One region of the Variovorax sp. GW823-FHT02B07 genome, then DNA from elsewhere that is predicted to be linked to it. Evidence: riboswitches for the same ligand, from Rfam matches in the RefSeq annotation. Region 1 holds a riboswitch; the other holds the start of a gene.
The links. A riboswitch is a leader RNA that binds a small molecule or an ion and turns the genes downstream of it on or off. The one in region 1 is predicted to bind cobalamin.
Positions count from the first base shown of each region.

Region 2: another riboswitch for cobalamin. It lies ahead of AC1RGU_RS08580 (TonB-dependent receptor domain-containing protein); the one in region 1 lies ahead of AC1RGU_RS15750 (TonB-dependent receptor).

Region 1 is NZ_JBXAJX010000002.1:1,025,586-1,029,520, reverse strand. It holds gene AC1RGU_RS15750 (TonB-dependent receptor) at 1-2,048, opposite strand, end outside; cobalamin riboswitch at 2,180-2,462, opposite strand; gene AC1RGU_RS15745 (hypothetical protein) at 2,544-2,765, opposite strand; gene AC1RGU_RS15740 (hypothetical protein) at 2,915-3,322, shown strand; gene AC1RGU_RS15735 (cation:proton antiporter domain-containing protein) at 3,327-3,935, opposite strand, start outside.
Region 2 is NZ_JBXAJX010000001.1:1,829,972-1,833,906, forward strand. It holds gene AC1RGU_RS08565 (sulfite exporter TauE/SafE family protein) at 1-304, opposite strand, end outside; gene AC1RGU_RS08570 (cell division protein ZapA) at 597-947, opposite strand; gene AC1RGU_RS08575 (hypothetical protein) at 944-1,171, opposite strand; cobalamin riboswitch at 1,305-1,544, shown strand; gene AC1RGU_RS08580 (TonB-dependent receptor domain-containing protein) at 1,617-3,563, shown strand; gene AC1RGU_RS08585 (cobyrinic acid a,c-diamide synthase CobB) at 3,548-3,935, shown strand, end outside.

The DNA of each region.
Region 1 (3,935 bases):
TTCGCCTGCCAGCTCACGCCCGCGTCGGCCACGGTGTAGGAGCCGATGCGGCGCGTGTTGGCCGCATCGACCTGCCGCGCGCCGACGTGGCGCACGCCGAGTTCGGCCTCCCACTGCGGCAGGAAGCGCCAGTGCAGCCACAGGTTGGCAGCCACCTCGGGCACGCCGGCGGGCGTGTTGCCCGCGCGCGAGACCAGCGACTTGCCGACCGCCTCGTTGAAGTCGTCGTAGCGCGCACGCAGCCGCGCGGCGTTGGCTTCGAGGCGCAGCGTGGAGGTCAGCGCCAGGTCGAGCGTGGCCTCGATGCCTTCGGACGACTGCTTGCCGATCTGCTGCACGACGGTCGGGTCGTTCGCGTCGCGCGACAGCAGCTTGGTCTTCTCGATGCGGTAGGCCGCCACGCTCCACGCGCCGCGGCCCTCGGCCAGCTGGCGCTTGTAGCCCACCTCGACCTGCTTGCCGACGCTGAGCTCGAACGGCACCTGCGTGGCCGAGGTGCTGATGAGCCCGGTGAGCGGATCGGCCGCGCGCGCCACCTGCGCATAGAACGACTGCGCGGCGTCGGGCGCGTAGACCACGCCCAAGCGGCCCGTGGCGTACTCGAAGGTCTTGTCCAGGCGCGGGGCACGGCCCTGCGGGTCGGTGCGCACGATCTTCGCGTGGTCCCAGCGCAGGCTGCCGACCACCGACCAGTGTTCGTTGAAGGCCAGCTTGTCTTCGGCGAAGAAGGCGTAAGTGCTGGTCCTGGTCTTGTAGCGCGGCAGGTAGGGCGTGGGCGAGACGTAGTAGCCGGGGTTGAAGACGAAGGCGTCGACCACCGAGCGCCCGCCGTAGGGCGTGTCGCTCGAATTCAGGAAGTCGATGCGGTTGGCGTCGAAGCCCACCAGCACCTGGTTCTTCAGGCCGAACAGCGCGTGCTTGAAGGTGGCGTCGGTGCGGTTGCCGATCTGCTCCTGGTCGTGGCCGATTTCCAGGTAGTCGCCGCGCGTCACGCGGTTCGTGGTGGCGCTGTAGGTGTAGGTTTCGCTGTCGCGCCAGTGGCGCTTGCTGTCCAGGCGATAGAGCTGGTTGCGCACGGTGACGGCGTCGTTGGGCGTCCACTGCGCATCGAGGCGGGTCCAGCGGTCGCGGTACTTGACCTCGGCGTCGTCGAGGTTGTAGTTCTGTTCGCGGTTCAGGCTGCTCACGCGGCCGTTGACGAGCGGCACGCCAAAGTAGCGCTGCGGCGTCTGGCGGCCCTCGTCGTGCGAGAGCGTGAACTGCAGCCGCGGCGACACGTCGAGCCGCACCGCGCCGCCCACCGCCAGGCTCTCGGCCTCGCCGCGCCGCATGAAGCCGTCGGTCCTGCGGTGGCTGATGTCGAAGCGGTACGAGAGCATGTCGTTGATCGCCCCGCCGCTGCCGAAGGCGACCTGGCGCGTGGCGTCGGAGCCGACGGTCACGAGTGCTTCGTTGCGAATCGGGCCGCGCGTGGGCTTCTTGGGCACCACGTTGATCGCGCCGCCGATGGCGCCTTCGCCGAACATCACCGAGGCGGCGCCGCGCAGCACCTCGATGCGGTCGGTCGACCAGGTGTCGAACGGGAAGGTGACGGTGCCTGCGCCCACGTACAGGCGCGTGCCGTCGTACAGCTGCATCACCGAGCCGTGGCCGTTGAAGCCGCGCGCCGACAGCGACGAGCCGCCGTTGCCCGGCGCGGGCGAACCCGTGATGCCGGTGGCACGGCTCGCGGCCTCGACCACCGACACGTCGCCGCGCGCGCGGATGGCGTCGCCGGTCAGCACCTCGATGCTGGCCGGTGTTTCGAGCGGCGTGAGGCCCAGGCGGCTGCCGGTCTGCGTGGGCTCGTCCAAGGCCAGCGGCGTGTGGCGGCTGGCTTCGACCTGCACGGGCGTGAGGCTGGGACGGCCGGCCGTGTCGCCCGACTGGGCGAGAACTGGCCCGCAAGCGAGGCCGAGCCCCAGCGAAAGACCTGAAAGACCCGAAAGGCGCACCCGTTGCAGGGGCGGGCCCGAGCGATCGCGCGGCGGCGATGCAATGCGATTCATCCGACTTCTCCTCCAGCCCGCGTCCCCGCAGGCTCTTGACCGATCGCGGACGCCGAGGGAGAAGAGACGAGGGGCGGTGCCGTTTCGCGCGAGGGAAAAGCGGCAGGCCCGGACACGCACTCCCGCAGCATCCGAAGGCGGTTGCGAAGGCCGGTATCCGGGCTCGCGGAGTGCGTCGGGGTGCAATGCATGCACCTCGGCGCCGAAGCCCTCGCCTTCCCACGCCGAAGCGCAGTGGCTGCCCGGGCGAAGAATCGCCGAGACCTGAGGGTGTCGATGTCCGCTGACCGTTGCGGGGGCAGCGCAGGAATGGAAGGGTCGTTCGAAAAAACGACGCCTCGCACCTGCTTCCCGTTTAACCCCGCCGCCAATCCTGTGACTGGTCGTGCAGGGCACCTTCGAACCGTGGGGTGTTGGACGACACCGGTGTGAACCAATGTTTCCAACCGCCGGGATTATAGGGAGCGCCCTCCGGCAGCTCCCTTGCGGGCCCCGTCAGACGGGCTTGCCGTCGGGCCCGAAGAGCCGCCGCAGCACCGCCACGCCGGCCACCAGTGCATTCGAATACGTGCCGTAGGGCTCGTGGGCGGCTTCGAGCGGCACGTACACATGGGTGGAGTCGCCGGGCGAGCCGTCCACGGCCTCCATCAGCACCCAGTAGAACTCCCCTTCTTCCAGTTCGTGGACGGTGAGTGCGATGTCTCTCGGCGAAGGCATGACGGTCAAAAATGAAACAGGGAATGAACCCGCCTTTGAACGGGCAAGGGGCCGGCGCGGTTGTCAGTACTAGGGCTTCTCCTACAGTGCCCGGACGCCGCGCGGCCTAATGTTAGGGGTGGGGAGTTGCATCAGAACAAGGAGTCAGCATGAAACATTTCACGCTTGAACCCAACATGCGCGCCGCCTTCGGTGGCGCGTTCTACCCGACCGGTTACTCCCTGGTGATGTTTCCGAGCGTCGAAGACGCCAGCCGCATCGGCCACGGGCTGATCGCGAAAGGCATCGTGAGCGGCGACGAGGTCTACCTGATACCGGCCGAAACCGTCCTGGCGGAAATCGCGCCGACCGTGCATGCCTCGCACAGTCCCCTGCCCTCCGCCGGCACCGACGGCGACACGGTGCGCGCCTTCATCCAGCTGGCCCACGAAGGCCACACGGGCCTGCTGATCCGCACCAAGGACGGCGCCATCGCCGAGCGCGTGATGGAACTGGTGCGTACCGTGCCCTACTCGATCGCCGAGCGCTACCGCACGCTGGTGATCGAGGACCTTTGAGTTCTCAGGCCGGCACCGCCATCGCGGCGGCGCGCTGCACCACATCGCGGGCCATGGCCTGGGCGAGTTCCTGTTCGCCCAGGAACACCTTCGCGTCGGTTTCGGCGGCCAGCAGGCGGGCTTCCTGCTCGTTGTGGCTGCGCACCACGGTCTGGATGGTGGGGTTCAGCGTGCGCGCGGTTTCGATCATCTGGCGCACGTTCATGGCGTCGGGCGTGGCCACCACGAGCACGCGGGCGCGCGCCACGTGCGCCTGGATCAGCACCGCCGGGTCGGCCGCGTCGCCCCACACGGCGGGGATGCCGGCCTCGCGCAGCTTCTCGACCAGCTCGCGGTTCTGCTCGGCCACCACGTAGGGGATGTCGTTCGTCTCGAGCTCGGCGGCGATGCGCCGGCCCACCCGGCCGTAGCCGACCAGCACCACCTGCCGCGACAGGTACTTGGCCTCGGTGGTCATGGGCAACTCGGCCAGCGGGTCGCTGCGCGCGTCGAGTTCGCGTGCGAACTTCGAATGCGCGTGCAGCCATTTCTGCAGCGGCGCGATGAGGCTGAACCACAGCGGGTTGGTGGCGATGGAGATCAGCGCACCCGCCAGCACCAGGCTCTGCCCTTC
Region 2 (3,935 bases), on a different contig from region 1:
CGAGGCTGCCGATGACGATGCCGGGGGCCAGGCGCTGCACGATGTCCCAGCGGACCGCGCCGCGCTTGTGGTGCGCGCGCACGCTGGACACCGACGTGAAGATGATCGTCGCCATCGAGGTCGCGATGGCCATCTTCACCGCCAGGTCGGCCGGCACGCCGCGCTGGCCCATGATGATCGTGATGAACGGCACCATCAGCATGCCGCCGCCGATGCCCAGCAGGCCGGCGAGGAAACCGGTGCCCAGGCCGAGCGCGGCGAGTTCGGCGATCAGGAGCGGGTCGAGCAGGGCAGCGAGGTTCACGGGAGGATGGGGAAAGAACGAGCGGCTGAAAAAGCAACGGCCCCGTGCGGTGAAGCAGGGGGCCGTGGCGGGAAAAGGTGTCTGCAGATGGTGTGCCGGACCCGCATCCTGAACCAGGGTTCAGGTGGGCGAGGGCAGCAGGACTTCGGGTTCATCTGACGCGAGATGATCACGCCCGTCAAGCGATGTACCAAGCCCGGCTCCGGAGAGCATTGGAACAAGGAAATATTAAGCCCGACACGTCTGCAGACAAAACGGATTTTACGCCCCGGATGTGCCGGGCCGCGTGCCCTCAGAGCAAATGTCCATCGCCCGCCAGGGCCTGATCGAGTCTCTGAATGAGCTGGGCGGCCTGCGGGTCGGTGTCACCGGAGGTTTCGTCGGTGCTCGTTGCAGGTGCAGCAGCAGGGGCCGGTGCGGCGGCAGCAGCGGCAGAACTGGCCTGCTGGGCCGCGAGATCGAAAGCCAGGTTCAGCGAGGCGAGCACGGCGATGCGATCGCGTGCCTTCACCTTGCCCGCGTCGCGGATCTTGCACATGGCCGCGTCCACGCGGTCGACGGCCTCGCGCAGTTGCGCCTCGCCGCCGTCGGGACAGCCAAGCAAGTAGCTCTGGCCCATGATCTGTACTTCAATCTGCTTCATGCGTGATGGGAATCTTCGGAAGGGGGTTCGGCCGGCAGCCGTTCGAGCAGGGCATCGAGGCGGGTGCGGGCCGCGGCGAGCCGCGACTTCAGGCCGTCGCGTTCACGCGTGAGCGCATCGACCTGTTCCTGCAGCAGCGCGTTGGTGCGCTGCACCTCTTCGTGACGCACGAGCAGGCGTTCCACACGCTCGGCGATCTGGTCGATGGGGCTGGAGGCGGGCATGGTTGGCGATTGTAGTTTCCCGGGAATTCGGAACATCCGGCGCACCGCGCGGGGCGCGCACCGGACGTGGCCGAGATTCTGGGGCCTGCGCCGCTCGTGATCAAACCCGGTGTGGCGTGTGCGCCCCGTGGGCCTAAAATCTCGCCCGTTGGTGCTCGCGGCGTGGTTCGCACGGCGCAGTTCAACGGGAAGCAGGAGTGGACGTCCCCCGGGGCCGAAGCCGCCTGCGCTGCCCCCGCAACGGTCAAGCAGACGACGCCGCAACGCGTCACCCCTTTCCATCCAGCCACTGGGCGCCCTGAAACAGGTGCCTGGGAAGGCGGCAAAGGGTCGATCTGCCAGCCCGGATACCGGCCAACAAGGCGGCTGCCGCATCGGCAGCCATGACGCCCATGGCGCCGGCGGGGAAGCCGGCCAGGGCATAGAAGTTCGTTCGGTTCACCCCATGATTTCCTGTGTTTCCCTCTCCAGCGGCCGCGCCAGCGTGCGCCGCCACCGTCCCGCGTGCCTGCCGCTGACGCTCGCCCTGGCCTCGGCCTTCGGCGGCCTGGCCCTGGTGCCACTGGCCGCGCAGGCGCAAGCTGCTGCATCTGCCACGCTCGACGAGACCGTCGTCACCGCCAACCGCACGCCACAGGCGCTGTCGGACCTGGTGGGCGATGTCTCCGTCATCGACCGCAAGACCATCGAGCGCAGCGGTGCGACCGGCGTGGCCGACGTGCTGGCGCGCCTGCCTGGCATGGAGATCTCGCGCAGCGGCGGCGTGGGCAACGCCACCAGCGTGTTCATCCGCGGCGCCGAATCGCGCTTCACCGCGGTCTACCTCGATGGTGTGCGCATCGATTCGCAATCGACCGGCGGCGCCGGCTGGGAAGGCATTCCGCTCGCGCAGATCGACCGCATCGAAGTGCTGCGCGGCCCGGCCGCCGCGGTGTACGGCTCGGACGCCGTGGGCGGCGTGATCCAGCTCTTCACCAAGCGCGGCGAGGAGGGCGTGTCGCCCTACGCCGGCATCGGCTTCGGCAGCCACGGCCTGCGCCGGATCGAAGGCGGCGTGAGCGGCAAGTCGGGGCTGCTCGACTACTCGTTCGGCGTGGCGCATGAGGAAAGCAAGGGCTTCAACATCCAGCCGATCGCCAAGCGCACGCCTTCGAAGGACGGCTTCACCAACCCCGACCGCGACGGCTACCGCAGCACCTCGGGCAACCTGAAGCTGGGCTTCCAGATCACGCCCGACCAGCGCATCGACGCCACCTTGCTCACCAGCAACACCGAGGCGGCCTACGACCCGTCGGTGAGCTTTCGCACCAAGCCGCCGATCACCTTCCGCGACGACGTGTCGACCAACGAACTGCGCACCGCCGGGCTGACCTGGTCGGCGAAGTGGAACGACATCTACAGCACCCGCCTGCAGGTGACCGATTCGCAGACCGTCTACAAGACCCAGCCCTCGTTCTATCGCACCGAAACCCGTCTGCGCGGCTACCTGTTCCAGAACGAGTTCCGTTTCGGCGCGCACCTGGTGACCGCCACGCTCGAGCGCCGCGAAGACGCGCTCGAGAACGCGCCGACCACCTCGGCCAAGCTGTTCTCGCGCGACCGCTCGCAGAACGCCGCCGCACTGGGTTACGGCTACGTGAAGGGCCCGCATTCGCTGCAGCTGCATGTGCGCCATGACGACGACAGCGAGTTCGGCGGCAAGACCACCGGCAGCGCCGCCTACGGCTACGCGATCACGCCGAGCCTGCGCGCCACCGTGTCGGCCGGCACCGCGTTCCGCGCGCCCACGCTGTACCAGCGCTTCAGCGAGTACGGCCTGGCGAGCCTGCAACCCGAATCGAGCCGCAACGTCGAGCTGGGCCTGCAGTACACGGCCGGCGCCACGCAGGCCGGCATCGTGCTGTACCGCAACCGCGTGCAGAACCTGATCGTGTTCGACGGCAGCGCCAAGGGCTGCCAGTCGTCGTTCGGCTGCTACGCCAGCACGGCGCGTGCGCGCTACCAGGGCGTGACCCTTACGGGCGGCCACCGCATCGGCGACGTCACGCTGCGCGCCTCGCTCGACTACCAGGACCCGCGCGACCTCGCCACCGATCACCTGCTGGCACGCCGTGCCCGGGCCCACGGCACGCTGGGCGCCGACTGGCGCATTGCCGGCTGGACGCTGGGCGCCGAGGTCCAGAGCTCTGGCAAGCGCTACGACGACGCGGCCAACACCGTCAAGCTCGGCGGCTACACGCTGCTGAACCTGTCGGCCAGCAAGCAGATCATGCGCGACCTGAACCTGGTGGCGCGCGTGGACAATGTGGGCGACAAGGACTACCAGTTCGCACGGCTCTACGCCACCGGGGGCCGCACCGCGTACGTCGGACTCAAGTGGACTCCGCAGTAAACACCCGCCGCTCTTCGCTCGGCGCAGCCGTCACCTGCGCCGCGGTGCTCGTGGCCGCGCCGGCCTCGGGGCAGGGCAAGACCACGGTCGCGGCCGCGCTCGCGCGGCTGCACGTGCGCCAGGGCCGCCGCGTGCGGGCCTTCAAGTGCGGTCCCGACTTCCTCGATCCGCACTGGCTCGCGCTGGCCACCGGCGCGCCGGTGCATTCGCTCGACCTGTGGATGACCGGCGAGGCCGACTGCCGCGCGCGCCTGCATGCCGCCGCGAGCGAGGCCGACCTGGTCATCGTCGAAGGCGTGATGGGCCTGTTCGACGGCACGCCCAGCGCGGCCGAGCTGGCCGAGCGCCTGGGCCTGCCCGTGCTGGCCGTGA